One region of the Chryseobacterium amylolyticum genome, then DNA from elsewhere that is predicted to be linked to it. Evidence: riboswitches for the same ligand, from Rfam matches in the RefSeq annotation. Region 1 holds a riboswitch; each other region holds the start of a gene.
What was found. A riboswitch is a leader RNA that binds a small molecule or an ion and turns the genes downstream of it on or off. The one in region 1 is predicted to bind S-adenosylmethionine.
Positions count from the first base shown of each region.

Region 2: another riboswitch for S-adenosylmethionine. It lies ahead of ACR1PO_RS11910 (alpha/beta fold hydrolase); the one in region 1 lies ahead of ACR1PO_RS20330 (TonB-dependent receptor plug domain-containing protein).
Region 3: another riboswitch for S-adenosylmethionine. It lies ahead of ACR1PO_RS11150 (SusC/RagA family TonB-linked outer membrane protein); the one in region 1 lies ahead of ACR1PO_RS20330 (TonB-dependent receptor plug domain-containing protein).

Region 1 is NZ_JBPCHX010000008.1:99,618-106,275, forward strand. Features, by position in the region: gene ACR1PO_RS20330 (TonB-dependent receptor plug domain-containing protein) at 1-1,567, opposite strand, end outside; SAM-I-IV-variant riboswitch at 1,863-1,960, opposite strand; gene ACR1PO_RS20335 (outer membrane beta-barrel protein) at 2,080-4,305, shown strand; gene ACR1PO_RS20340 (HesA/MoeB/ThiF family protein) at 4,522-5,232, opposite strand; gene thiH (2-iminoacetate synthase ThiH) at 5,377-6,495, opposite strand; gene ACR1PO_RS20350 (thiazole synthase) at 6,505-6,658, opposite strand, start outside.
Region 2 is NZ_JBPCHX010000003.1:692,717-699,374, reverse strand. Features, by position in the region: gene ACR1PO_RS11915 (ACT domain-containing protein) at 1-1,368, opposite strand, end outside; gene ACR1PO_RS11910 (alpha/beta fold hydrolase) at 1,365-2,312, opposite strand; SAM riboswitch class I at 2,373-2,480, opposite strand; gene ACR1PO_RS11905 (MGH1-like glycoside hydrolase domain-containing protein) at 2,669-5,284, shown strand; gene ACR1PO_RS11900 (OsmC family protein) at 5,360-5,779, opposite strand; gene ACR1PO_RS11895 (DUF58 domain-containing protein) at 5,807-6,658, opposite strand, start outside.
Region 3 is NZ_JBPCHX010000003.1:535,372-542,029, reverse strand. Features, by position in the region: gene ACR1PO_RS11150 (SusC/RagA family TonB-linked outer membrane protein) at 1-2,089, opposite strand, end outside; SAM riboswitch class I at 2,173-2,272, opposite strand; gene ACR1PO_RS11145 (type II 3-dehydroquinate dehydratase) at 2,518-2,925, shown strand; gene ACR1PO_RS11140 (hypothetical protein) at 2,996-3,433, shown strand; gene pckA (phosphoenolpyruvate carboxykinase (ATP)) at 3,483-5,099, opposite strand; gene ACR1PO_RS11130 (GYDIA family GHMP kinase) at 5,227-6,132, opposite strand; gene fabD (ACP S-malonyltransferase) at 6,143-6,658, opposite strand, start outside.

The DNA.
Region 1 (6,658 bases):
AATCGGTTACTTTTTCATTTTCAGGGGTTTTCGCTGTCACTACCCGGCCATAGATATCATAAGAAGCATAAGAGTTTTCTTTTCCGGCATTTACTTTATAATTCTCGTGTCGGTATTCACCTCCAAAGGCAATGTTCAATCCTTTCAGGACATCATATTTTTTAGAGAAATCCAGGTTGACTGTATTTTGTGAAAATTCAGAACCTCCGGCATCAAAAGTCCTTGGAGAACCGTCTGTAAGCGAAGCATTAAAAGTATTGACAACGCCAAAGCCAAAAACGTTTTTCCCAAATGTATTACTGAAATCGATATTCCAGCCATCCCATTTTCCTTTGATTCCGGCAGCAAGGGAATAATCGTTCACAGTGGCTTCAATCTGCGGAAGATACCCGTTGGGTGTAACAGCATTGATGTTTCTTTCATTGTTCGGAAGCCTGTAAAATCCTCCGGCATTCCCAAGACGATAGCTGTAACCTCCAAAAGAATAAACTTTCCATTCTTCATTAACAGGAATTTCAGAGTTGAAAAAAAGCTGCCCTGACTGCAGTTTAGATTGCCCGGCTCTCAGGCTGAAATCCTTTCTCTCCAGCCCTCTGTAATTAAGTTCCTGAGAGGTAAAATCTTTGCCCAGTATATTCTGAAGATCAGAAATACTGTTTGCCCCTGAGATCTGAGTTTGAAAATCATTCCCAAAATAATCTACCTTAGTCGCATATTGCTTAATGGTATTGATAATCTGCTGAGTATTGGGAGTATTGGTAATATTTTTATATAACCCATCAATATTAACGCCATCCTGTAATGCTCTGTAATTAATTGCGTTATAGGCATTGAAGATATCACCTTCCCGCACTCCGGCTCTGGAATAAGGATCACGGTATTGGGCAGAACCTGTCACATTAAAAAATCCGGTTTTCCCTATTTTAGCTCCGTAATTAAGATCTACGGAAATAGTCTGCCCATCTGCTCCGCCGGAGAAATTATTGGTAACGGGAGAAGCATATCCTCCTAAAAATACCTGCCCTGAAAGTCCCAATCTTTTTTTCAGCCCAAGGTTTATTACTCCTGCAATTGCATCAGAACCATACTGGGCAGCAGCTCCGTCCCTTAAAACCTCTATTTTTTCCAATGCATAGGCAGGAATAGCATTAAGGTCGGTTCCCACAGAACCTCTTCCCGGCGTAAGGGTAACATTTATCAGTGAAGACTGGTATCTTCTTTTTCCGTTTACCAGAACCAAAACCTGATCCGGACCAAGTCCTCTCAGGAGCGCAGGATCTACAAAATCGGTTCCGTCATTAACGGTGTGAGAGGTGGATGAGAATGAGGGTACAATATAATTTAAGGCCTGACTGATACTGTTAGACGGGCTTTGTTTTAAAATTTTTGAGATATTAATGATATCTACCGGAACGGGGGTCTCCGTCAATGATCTTCCGGAACCCCGTGTTCCAAGGATGACCACATCATCTATTTTCTTAGATTGTAAGGTATCCGTCTGTGCATAGTAAAATGTGGAGATAAGTGCGACAGAAGGAACAAAGAATCTTTTTTTGAAATTATGCATGTTTGTTGTGTACTTTTTGTTGATAAAATTGTTTTTTTAAGCAATACAAATCCTGTAACCCTAAATTGTAAGGTTACCACAGAATCCGAAATGTTTGTATTATTTTTTAGAAAAAGAAAAGGCTAGAAACAACAACACATGCGCATGTAGAAATGGCATGAGAACATATCAGAATAATGAAGGTTCACTTCATGATCTGAAGAATAAAAAATTACTGATGTTGGGTGATTTCCCTTGTCTTTAAACATTTGATTTTAACTTTAAAACAAAAATTCAAGATGGGAGTAATGATAGAATGATAAACATTTTTTCCGGAAGATCCGGCTTATCGATTGCAGCACCTTGCTTGTTTTTGCAGGTTGCTATCCCATCTAGAGATTCTTGATAATTACCTGGCAAAGATATAATTATTTCGGAAATAAAAAAATATTTAGTCTAAATTTTCGGTTTTCAAACATTTACCGTAACAAATGATCTTTTTCTGCGTCTAACCGGATAACAGTAAAACCATTATGAAAAAAACAATTTTCGCTTTATCCTTGCTAGGCTCTGTTTTTGTTTTTTCGCAGGAAAAAAATAATAAACCTCAGGAAAAGCAAATTGAAGGCGTAGTCATTACCAAAACTAAAAAGGCCGTTGAACAAAAAGCAGACCGAACTATTTTCGATTTTTCTGAGCAGCCTCAGCTGAATAACGGAAACGTTCTGGAAGGAATAAAAAAACTTCCGGGGCTTGTATCTACCGATATCGCAGGAATGATGTATCAGGGGAAAATGCTGGAAGTGTACCTTAACGGAAGACCTCTGAACATTACCTCAAATGAATTGAATTCTTTTCTGGAAGGTATGCCCGCCAACTCTGTAGAAAGAATTGAAGTGATCACCCAGCCAGGTGCCGAATTTCCAGCTACTTCCGGAGGTGCGATCATGAATATCATCACCAATAAAAATGCAAATAAATATTTAACGGCTACTTATTCAGGGAATTATTCTTTCACGAATTATGACCAATACAGAAGCAGAACTACGAATTCCGTTAATTTAAATGCAAGAAATAAATATTTCGGATGGCAGCTTAATGTTGGGCAGAATTACCGTGAAAGTATGCTGAACGGCCAGCAGGATGAGCTTTTAAACAGCCATACCGACAGATACGGGCGCGGATATTTTGCAAAATCCGGGTTAACTTTTGATCTGGGGCAGGACAGATTATTATTAAACTACGATATTTATCACAACAATAACGACAACTACACTTTAAGCAACGGCCACGGAGATTTGCCTTTCAGGAGAAATCCGGAGGATTTAAAAGAGGCTTTTTATACTTCTTCAGATGTTGCCCATACCAATAACCTGAGACAGGAGGCCGTTGTAACCTATCAGAAGCGTTTTGCTGACAAATCTCAAAAACTGGACTTCCAGTTTGGCTATACAAGATCAGACAGCAAGTTTTCCCAGGATAATTACTTCCAGGATGGGACATTTGTAGCTTATCCCACGGAGCCTCTTGATAGCCCTACCAATGGATTAAAAGATATTCTGAATAATAAATCTGTGATGAATATTGCCAACTTTAAGGTAGATTACGCCCAGCCTATCAAGCTTCTTGATGGTGGAAAGGTAAGCTTTGGAGGATTGTATGAAAAGCAGGATTATGACACGGAAAGCTTTGGCTTAACCAACCTTGAATACCAGAGACAGACAGCTTCTACCTATCTGGAATTCCAGGCTAAGCTGAAAAAGTTTGATTTCACATTGGGTTCCCGTGCTGAAAACTATGATATTTCCGGGATAACAAGATATATTGATAAGAATAAAAAACTGGTTGAAGCCGATCTGATTCCTTTCAATAAATTTAAGTTTTTCCCGAACGCGAGCGTACAGTATAACATGATGAACCAGGTGTATATTGCTGCGAATTACAACAGGAAAATCAGTCTGCCAAGCATTTCTGCCCTGAATCCGAATAACGTAACGTTCTCCGGACCAAGTACGGAGGTAAACGGTAACCCGAACCTTCAGCCTACTATTTTTGATAATTATGAAATAAAAGTATCTGCTTTTGATTATGCATTTATTGGGTATAGCGTAAGCTCGGCAAGCAATCAGGTGGCACAGATCATCCGAAAAGACGGAAGAAAACTCTTCAATGAGCAGGTGAATATTTCAAATATGAGAATTCATAACTTTAATGTAGGGTTACCGGTTCCTTTTATGATTTTCAGTAAGCCGATGAGTGAGATTATGAAATTTAATTTTAATCCGGATAAAATTAACTTCATGTACCTGTATGCCGGTTATCAGAAACATGAAATTGACAATCTGAACAATAAAGGGTTCTGGATCTTCAATATCATGACACAGATTATTTTGCCGAAAGATATTAAACTGACAGCCAACTACAGCTATCTGACCCCAAAGGCGGGATATTTCTACTTCACGGCAGAGAAACCATTCAACAACTCGTTTGATCTTACGCTGACGAAGAAGTTTATGAATAACCGTCTGACACTTTCTGTTTTTGCGAATGATATTTTCAACGGACAGGTAATGCAGGTGCGTTCTAATCCGCCGTCAGGAAATCCGGTGATGATCAGCAGCAAATATGATACGAGAAACTTCGGACTTTCCATCAATTATAAAATTCCGACGAGAAATAAACTGGCGAAAGAGGATCCGAATATCTTAAATCAAACCAAAAAAGAAGATACCGGAGGTGTAATGCAGCAGGCACAATAATTCTTTTACAATAGAAATAAAACAGGTGGTAATCATTTTTACCGCCTGTTTTTTTATAGGGTTTTGGCTAAAGCCAGTGGAAGAATATTAAAAAGTAAACGGGCTAAAGCCCGTTCCTATCGATATATAACTTTGTATAATTGCTTTACTCTGTTTCTATTGCCCGTAAAAAAGTGTTATTTGTGAAAACATCAGTGATATTAGTGTTTCTTTGAATCAAAAATCTACCGTCTGAAATCTCCAGTTCAGCGTATCTACCAATGTCAGCTGATTAACACATACCGGAAGATCTGTGATAATTTTCAAGGTCTGAAGAGCCATCATGCTGCCTATTATCCCAGGAAGAGCGCCCAAAACGCCAAGGCTGTCACAATCCGGTACATCATCATCGAAAGGCGGTTCCGGGAAAATATCTCTGAGATCTTTACTTCCGTTATGATTAAATACAGCTACCTGTCCGGAAAATCCCAGAATACTTCCGTAGACCAAAGTTTTTTTCAATTTTACGCAGGTATCATTTACCAGATATCTTGTTGAAAAATTGTCTGAGCCGTCAATAATAACATCGTACTGCGAAATAATATCCTCAGCATTCCCATCATTGATTTTCTCTTCAATTCCTTTGAATGTAACCTGATGATTGAGTTCTTTTACATAGACTTCTGCACTCCTCACTTTGGATAATCCTACTCTGTTTTCGGTATGGATAACCTGCCGGTTCAGATTATGAAGTTCAACCTCATCAAAATCTGCAACTCCTAAATTTCCTATTCCTGCGGCAGTCAGATATTGTATAACCGGACTTCCCAGACCTCCTCCTCCAATAACAAGGACTTTGGCAGCCATTATTTTCTTTTGTCCTTCCAGTCCTATTTCTTCAATAAATATCTGCCGGCTGTACCGTGAAAAACGATCTTCTTTTTTCATACTTTATAATAGTTGAACCATTAAGATTCTTTAAATTTTAAGAAGAGTTAAGCTGAGCTTTGATTTAAAGGATGCTATCTTAAAAATCTCCGGTTTTTCTTAATTAAACTTCACTTCTTCAAAGTCCTTACTGGTTTAAAAGTTTTAATATCCACTGTACACAGAATCCCAGTCTTTCATCACAGGATCGTAGCCTGCTTTTCTGATCATGGTTTTGATCTCTTCCATACTCCGTTCATCACTGGTTTCAAACTGTTCCAGAGATTCTTTATCTACGGCATAGCCTCCCGGATTGGTCTTTGACCCTGCACTCATCGCAGTTGCTCCCAGAGACACAATATTATTTCTGAACACTTCATTTTCTCTGGTAGATATGGAAATTTCAAGGTCTTCATTCCAGATTCTGTAGGCACAAATCAACTGAAGAAGATCTCTGTCTTCCATGATAAAATTGGGTTCAATGATGCCTTCAGCAGGTCTGAGCCTTGGAAAGGAAACCGAAAATTTGCTTTTCCAGTATTGTTTCTGAAGATAATCAATGTGCAAAGCATTGAAAAAACTGTCCACCCTCCAATCTTCCAGTCCAAGCAGGACTCCCAGTCCTATCTTATGAATTCCTGCTCTCCCGATCCGATCCGGTGTTTCCAGACGAAAATGGAAGTTTGATTTTTTACCTTTCGGATGGTATTCCCTGTAGACATCCTGATGATAGGTTTCCTGATAGACTAATACGGAATATACTCCTTCTTCATGAAGCAGTTTATATTCATCTTCCATGAGCGGCTGAACTTCGATGGAAATATTGGAAAAATGAGGTTTTAGCTTACGGACAGCATTTTGAAAATAAGGTACACCTACTATTTTATTGGCTTCACCGCTTACCAGCAGTACATGATTCACACCCATTGATTTCAGGACTGATGCTTCAATCATCAGCTCCGTATCGGAAAGTGTTTTTCTTTTCAGATGATTGTCAAGGCTGAAACCGCAATAGGTACAGATATTCTGGCATTCATTACTGAGATACAGCGGTGCATAGAGCTGAATGGTTTTACCAAACCGTTTCTGGGTAATTGCCCGTGTCATCACTGCCATCACCTCCAGTTCCTGAGAAGCTGCTGGTGAAAGGAAATTAAGAAAATCCTCAATTGTTTTGTTTTTCTTCTGAAGACTGTATCTTACATCAGCCAGACTTACCTTTTCAAGCTTAGATTTTATTTCATCCCATCGGTAGTTTTCAAAAACCTCTTTAAAGCTTTTCATAATCCTGATTTATTCAAACAAAAACGAAGTAAGCGGACTTGAAGCTTCGGCATGACTGGAAATAGCTCCCAAACCTGATTCAAAAGCCCTTCTCCCGGCAATAACTCCTTCTTTAAAAGCGACAGCCATATTCAATGGATTTCTCGCAACAGCGATCGCAGTA
Region 2 (6,658 bases), on a different contig from region 1:
AGAAACCAGTTTTACATCCAGCTCACCTTTATCTTTCTGCAAATCACCGTGCAAATCGCCTACATATCTCAAGACATGTCCAGGTTCCTGGTTCTCTTTTATTTTCTGGTATTCTTCGTCCAGCTCTTCAAGTCTGGAAAGGAATTCTGATTTTGAAACCTCAAGTAAGCTTTCCGGAACAAGATTTTGAATTCTGATATCTTCAAATTCATTGATCAGGTCTAATTCTCTGGCGAGGATCAGTAATTTTCTTGCAACATCATTTCCTGACAGATCTTCTCTTGGATCCGGTTCTGTATATCCTTTTTCCAAAGCTTCGTTAATAATGGTTGAAAATTTATCGTCTCTCAAAGAAAAATTGTTGAAAACATAGCTTAATGTTCCGGAGAATACTCCTTTGATTCTGGTGATGTTTTCTCCTGAAAGGTGTAATAATTTGATGGTATCAATTAACGGTAATCCTGCACCAACATTAGTTTCATACAGATAACGTCTGTTATTTTTGTTCAACGTATATCTTAGTTTTCTGTATTCTTCTATCGGAAGGGTATTGAAAATTTTGTTGGAAGAAACCAGATCGAAACCGTTTTCTGCCAGGGCATGATAATTCTTGACAAAGTCTTTGCTTGCCGTGTTATCCACAACGATCAGGTTCTCGAGTTGGTTTTCGTTGGAGAAATTGATTAACTCTTCTACATTCGATGGATGTTCAGCGGTTAAAACCTCATCACCCCAATTGGCATCAAATCCTTTTTTGTTGAAGGCAATTTTCTTTGAATTGGCTACTGCAACTACTTTAAGGTCTATTTTTTTACGCTTTTTAATTTCTTCTGCAGATTCAAGTACCTGCTCTATCAGGGTCTTTCCTACGTTTCCGTGACCAATGATTGCCAGGTGAACCGTCTTTGGCTTTTTGAAAATTTCAGATTCTATGATATTTCTTGTTTTTTCATCCTGGGAAGAAGTCACTACGATATTAACTCTGTTTTCTCCTGCCACCTGGTTTAAAAGCAACGGGAAAACATTGTTTCTTGCCAGCTCAGCAAAGACCTTATTGAAATCTTCCGCTACAAAACCGATCACGGAAACATTATTAATACTATAGATCTGGGAAACTTTTCCTGATTTTCTTTCCGCTTCGAATTCATCGATAAGACAAGCGACTGCTTTCTCTGCATCATTTTCATGAACCAGGATAGAAATTCCGTTTTCTACCGCTTGTTGAGAGATTACTCCTACACTGATACGCGCTAAGGTAAGCGCTTTAAAAATTCGTCCGTCAATCCCGATTTCTCCCAGAAAATCTTCTCCTTCAAACTTGACGATTGATCTGTTCTTCAAAAATTTTATTTCGTTAGCATTTTTCATTTCTCCTGTAAAATGTTTTTTATGATATTATTTAATTGTTGATATTCCATTAGGAAGGCATCATGCCCGTGTATAGATTGGATCTCGTGATAAGAAACATTCTTATTTTTCTCTTTCAAGTTTTCAAAACACATCCGGATCTCAGAAGCCGGAAAAAATAAGTCTGAATCTACGGAGATCATGTGCATTCGTGTCTGTATGGTTTCCAGAGATGGTTCATCAGCATTTATATTCATCAGGAGATGGTTCATCAGTTTGTAAGCTTGTAAACTAAACCTTTCGTTTAGAGCATTACCATGATAAACCAACCAGTCTTCTGATTCCAGGCGTTGTTTTTCCTGGTTATATTGGTTTTGAAATCTTTCATTGAGTGACTGCGGTGTTCTGTAACACAACATGGCATGAATTCTTGCTTTCTGTAATGGTTCTTCTTTATCATTTAATAGGAATTTCTGAACCAGACATTGCGCATGAAGCCAGTCGTGCGTTCTGTAATCGCAGGCAATGGGAATAAATATCTCTGCAAGATCCGGCTGCTGGGCAAGCATTTCCCAGGCGATTCCTCCCCCCAGAGAGCCCCCGATAATGGCATATAGTTTTTTGATCTGTAAAGCTTCAAGCCCTTTCAGAAATATCGCAGCGATATCTGAAGGAGTAAAGTCTTCATAGTTTTTAATTAAAAAATTGTCATAACCGTTTCCGGGTATATTGAAACACAGAACTGTATATTGATCGGTATCAACAATCTGATTTTCTCCTACCAGCTGCTTCCACCAGCCTTTCTCTCCGGATACATTTGAATTTCCGGTAAGGGCATGGTTGATTAAGATGACAGGGGCTGTAAACAGATCTTTCCCAAAAAGCTGATAGCTTAACGGGATATGGTATTCCTTTTGGGAATTTGTTTGATACGTAAGATTAATATAGTTTAGTTCTGTTTTCAATTCTATTATATTTAAATACAATTGAAAATGCCACAGGAAATGGCTGAAAAGAACTTCAGTAAGTTATCTGTCCAAAATTATTTTGGTAGAACGTAGCACCTTCTTTACTTGCGCAAAGGGTTGCTAAGGTTTCACAGGGTCTAATCCCTCAACCTTTCTTGATAACATTTTCAATATTTGAATGAACGAATGGTGCAAAGGTAGTTCTTTTCTTTTAATTTCAAAAAAAAATTATTTTAATATTTAAAAAAGCCCTTAAATACAAGCATTTCAACGCCATATTAATAATTATTCAGATGAAAAAAATTGGAATTACTTCTCAAAAAAACTAACTTCGTATGGAAAAATGATGACATATGACCGCCGAAAAAGAAAGATTACAAGATACCAAATGGAAAAACTGGGGACCTTATGTAAGCAACCGGCAGTGGGGAAATGTACGCGAAGATTATAGCCCGAACGGGAATGCCTGGAATTTTACCAATCATAATAATGCAGAAAGCTATGCCTACCGCTGGGGTGAAGAAGGGATAGCCGGAATTTCTGATGTAAAGCAGCTTTTATGCTTTGCTTTTTCATTCTGGAACAAAAAAGATAAAATGGTAAAAGAAAGGTTCTTCGGATTGAGCAACCCTCAGGGAAATCATGGAGAAGACATTAAAGAAATCTTTTATTATCTGGATAATACACCTACTCACAGCTATATGAAGATGGTGTATAAATATCCGATCAATGAGTTTCCGTATGATGATATTCTTATTGAGAATGGAAAGCGCAGTAAAAAAGAACCGGAATATGAGCTTTTCGATACCGGGATTTTTGATAATGATGAGTATTTCGATATTTTTATTGAATACTGTAAAGCTGATCACAATGATATTCTGACCAGAGTGACAGTCTGCAACCGAAGCCAGCATGAAGCTCCTATTGTGGTGGCACCAACTGCATGGTTCAGAAACAATTGGAAATGGGGATATAATACCTACAAGGCAGAGCTGAGTGCTTCTCAGGATGGAAGTATTACCATTGGCCACGACAGTATTTCAATTAAAAAACTGTATTCCAGAAATACAAATGCACAAAGTGTATTCTGTGAAAACGAAACAAATACTCCAAAACTTTACGGTACTCCTAAAACAGATAATTCTTATTTTAAAGACGGAATCAATGATTTTATAATTCACGGACGAGACACTGTAAATCCTGAAAAAAGAGGAACCAAAGCATCTTTTCTCATTGATGAAGTTGTGGCTGCAGGTGAATCAAAAGTTTTTGAATTCAGGTTATGTCCTGAAGAAAACGATGAACCTTTTGAAAAATTTGATGAAATTTTCAATACCCGAAAGGCTGAAGCTGAAGAGTTTTATCAGGAGATTCAGAGCGATACCGTGAATGAAGATGAAAGAAATGTGCAGCGACAGGCATTTGCCGGACTTCTCTGGAACAAACAGTTCTATCATTATAATATCGGGAAATGGCTGAAAGGTGATCCGAACTTTGAAGCGCCAAGAAACTTTAGTGAATATGTAAGAAATACGGAATGGAATCATCTTCATAATAAAGATATTATTTCTATGCCTGATAAATGGGAATATCCGTGGTATGCCACATGGGATCTGGCATTTCACTGCGTCCCTTTTTCCATCATTGATGCGGAGTTTGCCAAAGGGCAGCTGTTATTACTTACGAAAGAATGGTACATGCACCCTAACGGACAGCTTCCCGCTTATGAGTGGAATATGAGTGATGTGAATCCGCCTGTGCATGCATGGTCATGCTTCCGTGTTTTTAAGATTGATGAAAAGAACAACGGAAAACCGGATTTATTATTCTTAGAGAAAGTTTTCCAGAAGCTGCTCCTTAATTTTACATGGTGGGTGAACCGAAAGGATAAAAACGGGAAAAATATTTTCGGAGGCGGTTTCCTTGGTCTTGATAATATCGGGGCTTTTGACCGCAATATGGTTTTAAAAGACGGCCAGCATCTTGAACAGGCAGACGGAACCAGCTGGATGGCCATGTATGCATTGAATATGATGCGTATTGCGATGGAACTTGCCCAGTATTACCAGGTGTATGAGGATATGGCCATCAAGTTTTTTGAACATTATCTTTACATCGCTGAAGCGATGGAAAATCTGGGTGAAGGAACGAAAGGTCTGTGGAATGAGGAAGACGGATTTTTTTATGATGTATTGCAGCTTGGAAACGGAGACAGTGTTTCTTTAAGATTAAGAAGTATTGTTGGCTTAATCCCCATGTTTGCTGTTGAGATTGTAGACCACCGTCTACTGGAAAAGATGCCGAATTTCAGAAGCAGAATGGAATGGATCTTAAAAAATAAGCCGGAGCTTACCAAACTCGTTTCTCACTGGGATGAAGAAGGACATGGGAGAAAACACCTTATGAGTATTCTCCGCAAAAACAGACTTACCAAAGTTCTGACCAGAATGCTTGATGAAAAAGAATTTTTAAGTACCTACGGAATCCGGGCCATGTCTAAGGTATACGAAGAAAATCCGTTTGTATTTTCTGTGCATGGAACGGAAAATATGGTCTATTATACCCCGGCAGAAAGTGACAGCCGTATGTTTGGCGGAAACAGTAACTGGCGTGGCCCCATCTGGTTCCCTATCAACTTCCTGATTGTGGAAAGTCTGCAGCGATTCCATTATTATTATGGAAACAGTCTGAAAGTAGAGCTTCCAACAGGTAGCGGAGATAAGAGAAATCTTGATGAAGTAGCTCAAAACATCAGCAAAAGACTTTGTTCTATATTTTTAAAGGATGAAAATGGAAAAAGAGCGTTCAATGGAGATAATCCAAAATTCAATTATGATGAACATTTCAGAGATTATATTACATTCTTTGAATATTTCCACGGAGATAACGGCCGGGGCGTAGGAGCTTCCCACCAAACAGGATGGACTGCCACTGTTGCGAAACTGATAAAACCAAGACTTACCTTTTAATAAGCAATGAATAATAGGTAATGAGTAAATAAAAAGCCGGATGAATCATCCGGCTTTTTATTTTTAGGTAAAAAATTATATTTTTTCTCCGTTCACATAAACTTCGTATCCTATTTCTACATTCGGTTCTAGAGTTTTTGATACTGAACAGTATTTTTCAAAAGAAAGTTCTGCAGCTTTTAATGCTTTTTTAGGATCAATTTCTCCTTCTAAAAGGAATTTAACGTTAATTGATTTAAACGGTTTTGCATCTTCTACCTGTACTCTTTCTCCTTCTACTTCTGCCTGAAAACTTTTGATTTCCTGGCGCTGCTTCTTTAAAATAGAAACTACATCAATTCCGCTGCATCCTGCTACTGCCATCAGCACACTTTCCATTGGGGAAACACCTTTTGCTCCCGGCTGGGAAGTATTATCCAAAAGAATAGAATTTCCCTGAGCATTGGTACATTCAAATAAAAAATCGTCGTTTATTCTGTTAAGTGTAATTTTCATTTTGTATTGCTTATTGCTTCTGCAAAGTTATAAAATTCCTCTCGCTTTTATCTCCAGATATTTATTGATAACATCGATATTCAAATTTTCCGGAAGCGTATAGACGGTATAAATTCCATATTTGCGGAGTTCCTGGATGATCAGTTTCTTTTCAAACTCAAATTTTTCAGCAATGATTTCGTCATAGATTTCCTGCATATTTTCCGGATTTTTGTTGATCAGGGTCTGCAGTTCAGAATTTTTGAAGAAAACAACTACCAGCAAATGGTTTTTAGCAATTCCGCGGAGATATTTCAACTGGCGGTTCAATCCATCTAACGTCTCAAAATTGGTAAAAAGCAGAATTAAGCTTCTTTGGTTGATGGAATATTTTACATCCTGATACAAACGGTTGAAATCACTTTCAAAGAAATCCGTTTTAATATTATAAAGGGCTTCAGATATTTTTTTCAACTGGCCGGACTTATTATCGGCAGCAATTTTATTTTCAGCTTTTTTGGAAAATGTCATCATTCCGGCTCTGTCTCCTTTTCTCAAAATAATATGAGACAGGGCCATGGTTGCATTAATGGAATAATCCAGCAGGCTTAATCCGTTGAAAGGCATTTTCATCGTTCTTCCTTTATCAATCAGCATAAAGATACGCTGGGATTTTTCATCCTGAAACTGGTTAACCATTAAACGATTCGTTTTCGAAGTGGCTTTCCAGTTGATAGTCCTGATATCATCTCCGGGCACATATTCTTTGATCTGCTCAAATTCCATGGTATGTCCCAGCTTTCTCACCCTCTTGATTCCGCCTAATAAAAATTCACTCTGAATGGCCATCAGCTCATATTTTCTGAGATGGATAAAGGACGGATAAGAAGGCAGCATAGC
Region 3 (6,658 bases), on a different contig from region 1:
GAGCCACCGGCATATTAAAGAGAAGGTCCTGGCTTTTTCTTTTAAAGTATTCGATATTTCCCTTAACTCTGTTATTCAGAATCGCGAATTCCAATCCTACATTTAAATTAAGGTTGGTTTCCCACTTCACATTATTGGTATATGTTTTTTCAAGGGTGGTCCCCGGTTCTCCGCCAAGACTGATAAACCTGTACAATTCCTGATAAGCGTAATAAAGGGGCTGACCATTTGGACGAAGTAATTTATCATTCCCCTGCCCTCCATAGCTGGCACGTAATGTCAACTGATTGAAAACATTTAAGCTTTTGATGAATTCTTCATTGGATATTTTCCATGAACCACCAACAGACCAGAATCTTCCCCATCTGTTATCTTTTGCAAATCTTGAAGAACTGTCTGCTCTTCCTGATGCTGAAATGAAGTAAGTATTATTATAATCATACTCTACTTTTCCAAGGAAACTCAATAAGCTTAATTTATTGCTGTTTCCACTGAAACTTCCCAGCAGTGATGCAGCGTCCGGCTCATAGTAATAAGGCAATGAAAACTGGCTTCTTGTTCCGGAAATTGTCTGATAATCGTACTTATAAAATTCCTGTCCTGCTAACGCGTTAATGTGATGCTTTCCAAACTTTTTATCATAGGTCAGAATATTGCTGGTTGTATACGAAAGCGTTCTGGTATTCGTTTTCGTTACCGAACCTCCAATTTCTGCTCCCTGGCCAAGCAATGGATTTGAATAATAATGTCCGTTATAATTCACAAGATCAACAGAAAAACTCGTTTTGAATTTCAGCTCCGGTAAAAAAGTGAATTCCATGAATCCTTTTCCTGAAAAGTTATCTTCTTTATTTTCGTTTTTATCTAACGGAAGGGTTGCAGCCGCATTTTGATTCTGTAAAGCATTCGTAGGCCTGTATTTTCCAAAATCATAAACCGGATTTCCATCAGCACCCAAAACGTAGGTTCCATCCGCATTCCTTTCATAATAAGGATAGAATGAAGGAATGAATCTTGCTGCATTGATGATATTACTGGCCTTGGAATCCGAAGAAGTAGGTGCCTGCTGAATACTGTTGGTATAGCTTAAGTTTACTCCAACATTCAACCATTTCTTAACTTCAGAATTAATTTTCAGCCTGGTATTATATCTTTTAAAGCCAGATTCAATAGCCATCCCTTTGTCATCCAGATAACCAAGGGAAAAGAAGTAATTGCTTTTCTCACTTCCTCCGCTGATATCAAGATCCACCTGGTTTCTTGATGCTACTCTCTGTAAAATATCTCTCCAGTCATCATTCCAGAGTGGTGATGCACCCGATAATAATTTTCCATCGGTTCCTACAGGTTTCGGATAAGCTGTCCCGTATGGATTGATCCCAAGGGTTGAAACGAGATTATCTGTAGCCATCTGAGCTGCCTGCTGGGAAGAAACTTTCCCGGACTGATATCCGTTTCTCAACGCCTCCCAATATAATTGAAAATACTGATCGGTATTGACCTGCTCGTAATCTTTTACTGCTCTTCCGGAGAAACCCTGGCTGATATTAAAATTAACTTTGGCTTCTCCTTTTTTTCCTGATTTTGTGGTAATAATGATAATCCCGTTTGCTCCTCTTGAACCATACAGAGCACTTGCTGTTGCATCTTTCAGAACACTGATAGATTCGATATCGCTCGGACTGATAGAATTCAGGTTACCGTCAAAAGGAATTCCATCCACTACATATAATGGATCGCTGGAAGCACTTATTGAACCAATTCCTCTGATTCGGATGGTTGAAACAGCACCCGGCTGGCCAGATGCACTTGTCGTCTGAATCCCCGCTACCTGCCCTTCCAATGCTTTGGTAATGTTGGTAACAGGTCTGTTATTGATCTTATCACTGGAAATTGTCGCCACAGAACCGGTATAGCTGTTTCTTTTTGCTTTTCCATACGCTACCACTACCACTTCATCAATCTCCTTTTCATGAAGGCTGTCTTTTTTGGGGTTTGAATTCTGCGCATTTACATTAGCTACTCCTAAAAAAAATGCAGCTACCGGAGGCATCCATATTTTAGAATTGAATAAATTTTTGCTAATCATAATCAATTTTATTTATCATATATTAAAAATTTACCCTTTGCAGAAAAGTCAGCAAAGGGCATCGATAAATACGATAAACCAAATGCTTATTTTTCCTTAAAAGGCTGAATGTAACACCTTGCCCCCACGGGTAGGTTGTTAAGATTTCACAGGGTCAGTTCCCTCCATCTTTCTTTATAAGCCGATCGAAATATGGTTGCAAAGCTAAAAACTTTTAGTCTACAAAACAAGTAGACTTATTGTTTTTTCATGATAAATTTTCAATAATTAACATAAAATTTTAATAAAACTCAATACAATAAGGAGTTACAAGCGTTACATTATTTTTAAACATGACAAATATCATTACTAATAACTCAATGACATAAAAATCCAGCACAGTTTAATTTCTATGTGATTTTATTGGAAAAACTTTTTAATTTTATAGTATGAAAGTTTTAATTATAAACGGACCAAACCTTAACCTTTTAGGTACCAGGGAACCGGAAATCTATGGAAGCGTTTCTATGGAGAGTTATTTGGAAATTTTAAAATCCGAGTTTCATTCTCACGAATTAAAATATTATCAGTCGAATATTGAAGGGGAACTTATCAACAGGCTTCAGGAAGGTGATTTTGATGCAGTAGTAATTAATCCGGGAGCTTATACTCATTATTCTTATGCCATTGCGGATTGTTTAAAAAATATCCGAAAGCCTAAAATCGAAGTTCACATCAGTAATATCTACAAAAGAGAAGAGTTCAGACAGAAATCTGTAACAGCAGCCAATACGGATGCGGTTTTATCAGGTTTTGGAATGGATGGATACAGATTGGCTTTATTGAGCTTGAAGTAATTTTTAGCTTATATTCCCCTTCAGACCGCACGGATCCTTACAGATAATTATGCATACAGGAGAATAATTTATGAATATAAAGGATAAGATTTACTGTAAAAATATTGGGATATATTCCGGGCAATTAACGAAAAGAAAATCTTATATCGTTGAAGAAACAAATGATGAAAATATAAGAATCTGGAATGATGAAGGAAAACTGAGATGGTATTCTGATTTTTATTTTAGTTTAAACAATGAACCAGAAATAACTTCTATTCATATTGATGATGAAATAGAGGATACTGAATCTGATGCTATAGAAGTCACCATTGAACTTTCCAATAAAGAAAAATATTGGCTGACTTTCACTACTCCAAAGTATTTAGAGAAAATATTGGATGAAGAATCTTACTTTTCTTCAAGACATTTTATGATCATAAAAAATCTAAGCGAAGAATTAATTAAATCAACAATCCATAAACTGGATGAACAAAATGAATTGATTAAGAGCTGTAAAAAAATTTAATCAAAAAGCCTCATCAGTGATGAGGCTTTTTGATGCTTATTGATAACTTTTAAATAGTCTGTTCCTGCAATTGAGGTCCTGAAGCAACTAACTTCTTCCCTTCTTCTGTACCACAGTACTGTTCAAAGTTTTTAATATATCTTGAAGCAAGATCTTTTGCTTTTTCTTCCCATTCTGAAGCATTTTCATAAGTATCTCTAGGATCCAGGATACCTGTAGAAACATTTGGCAATTCAGTAGGAATTTCAAGGTTCATGATCGGAACCTGAGTTTTAGGAGCATTGTCAATAGAACCGTCAATGATTGCATCAATAATTGCTCTTGTATCTTTCAGAGAAATTCTCTTTCCGGTACCATTCCAACCTGTATTTACCAAATAGGCTTTAGCACCATGTTCCTTCATTTTACCGATCAGTGTTTTAGAATACATCGTCGGGTGTAATGTAAGAAATGCTTCACCAAATGCAGGAGAGAAAGATGGTTCTGGTTCTGTAATTCCTCTTTCTGTTCCGGCTAATTTAGACGTATATCCGCAAAGGAAGTGGTACTGAGCCTGATCTTCATTCAGGATAGAAACCGGAGGAAGTACTCCGAATGCATCTGCTGAAAGGTAAACAATCTTCTTAGCGTGACCTGCTTTAGAAGGTAATACAATTTTGTTGATATGATAGATTGGATAAGAAACTCTTGTGTTCTCAGTGATTGATCCGTCTGTATAATCTGCTACTCCATTGTTCACCACAACATTTTCAAGAAGTGCATCTCTCTTGATGGCAGCGAAGATATCCGGTTCTTTTTCTGCAGATAAGTCGATAACTTTAGCGTAGCATCCGCCTTCATAGTTGAATACTCCGTTGTTATCCCATCCGTGTTCGTCGTCACCGATAAGGTATCTCTTAGGATCTGCTGACAGAGTAGTTTTCCCTGTCCCTGAAAGACCAAAGAATAAAGCAACATCACCTTTTTCTCCTACGTTGGCAGAACAGTGCATTGAAGCCATACCCTTTAATGGAAGATAGTAGTTCATCATTGCGAACATTCCTTTCTTCATCTCACCTCCGTACCATGTTCCTCCGATGATCTGTAGTTTTTCAGTAAGGTTGAACATGATGAAGTTTTCAGAGTTAAGCCCCTGAGCTTCCCAGTTAGGGTTTGTTGTTTTTGATCCGTTGATTACTGTAAAATCCGGCTCACCGAAGTTTTCAAGCTCATAGTGAGAAGGACGAATGAACATATTGGTCACAAAATGTGCCTGCCATGCTACTTCAACGATAAATCTTACCTTAAGTCTTGTGTCTGCATTCGTACCACAGAAAGCATCTACAACATAAATTTTCTTAGCTTCGGAAAGCTGATTCATCACTAGTTCTTTACAAGACCCGAAAATTTCCGCAGTTGTAGGTAAATTTACTTTACCATCCCAGAAAATGGTATCTCTTGTAACATCATCCTGAACAATATATCTGTCTTTAGGTGAACGACCTGTGAAAATTCCTGTTTTTACTGATACCGCGCCAGATTCTGTAAGCTCAGCTTTCTCAAATCCCTGATTTTCAGGAGAAACTTCAGCCTGGTATAATTCTTCATAAGAAGGATTATACACTACTTCATAGTTTCCTTTAATCCCTAATTTCTCTAAATCCTGGATGATTTTAGTGTTTTTCATTTTACTTATATTTTCTATTTCTTTATTGCTTTCAACAAAAATAATATTAATTATTTGTTAAAGGTGGTTTAAATATACTGATATAAGTCAGAATGGCAAACAAAAAAACGGTTTTGTAAATTACTGATTATGAATTAATTATTTCAGACCATTCAAAAACGGCAGGAAAACCTTTGTCCCAAAAATAGTTCTTATAGCCCCCAAATTTGGCACTCATTACAAAATCTCCGCCCCATGCACCCAAACTTTTGACAAATGAAGGGCAACCTGAGAATAACTTCTCTCTAACTGTGGGAATTTCAAGAAAATCGGCTATTTTTCGCTCATGAATCATCATTAATTCGGAAAAATTTTCCAATTCATCGCATAACATTACTTTCTTTGTGATTTCCGAAAATTCACTGATCAGTTCCGGAGACTTCTTTTTGGATTTGTAAAAACTGATTCCTTCCCTGCTGTCCTGTTTCTGATTTAAGTGGATAAAAATCAGCTCATTTTTAAAAGAAGGATTAAAAGTGACCTTTTCATATTGGATCTCAGGCTTACTTTGGAAAAGAACTGCAGATTTTTCTTTTGCTACCGCAATATCATATCCGCTTCCTCCCAGGCTTATCGTATTAAGGTGAAAAGGATCAATCCCCGCCCATTCCGCCAGGTTGGTCATCAGGGTAGAACTGCTTCCCAAACCATAGTCTGCAGGAAACTGAAGATTGGTTTTTAAATGGTAAGTAAGGTTAGTTTTGAATTTAGTCTGAGAAAGCTGCTGAACATTCTTTAATGTTCTGGTAATAAATTCAGCGCCTGATGGAATGTTGGTTTCCAGGATCTGCCAGTTTTTATAATCAATGACAGCTTTTAACCATAATGTATTCTGATGATAGGCCTCCCAGATAATGAGAGATTTTTTATCATCGGTTTCTTCAAAGAAAAACTCTTGTCCCAGCCTGGTAGGTACCGCTAAGACAAGAGCTCCATCGATTGCGAAATATTCTGAAGTAAGCATAAGCTTGCCCGGTGAAAATATCGCGTTCATATATTTGTTTTTAGATGGCAGAAGTAGCTTCTACTGATCCGTCAATTTTCTTGATTAATCCCTGAAGGGTTTTCCCTGGTCCTACTTCTACGAAATTAGATGCACCGTCTTTAATCATATTTTGAACAGACTGCGTCCATTTTACAGGACCGGTAAGCTGATCAATCAGATTTTGTTTGATCTCATCGGGATTTGTTACCGCTGTAGTAGTGATATTCTGATATACAGGAATCGTTGCTTTTCTGAATTTGGTTTTTTCGATAGCTGCCGCCAGTCTTTCCTGTGCAGGCTGCATCAATGGTGAATGGAAAGCTCCGTTTACAGGTAACAGCAAAGCTCTTTTTGCTCCTGCTTCTTTCAACTTTACACAAGCCTCTTCTACCGCCGGTGTTTCCCCTGAAATTACCAATTGTCCCGGACAGTTATAATTTGCAGGAACAACAATTCCGCTGATCTGCGCGCAGATTTCTTCAACCTTCGCATCGTCTAAACCTAAGATTGCCGCCATAGAACTTGGATTTGCATC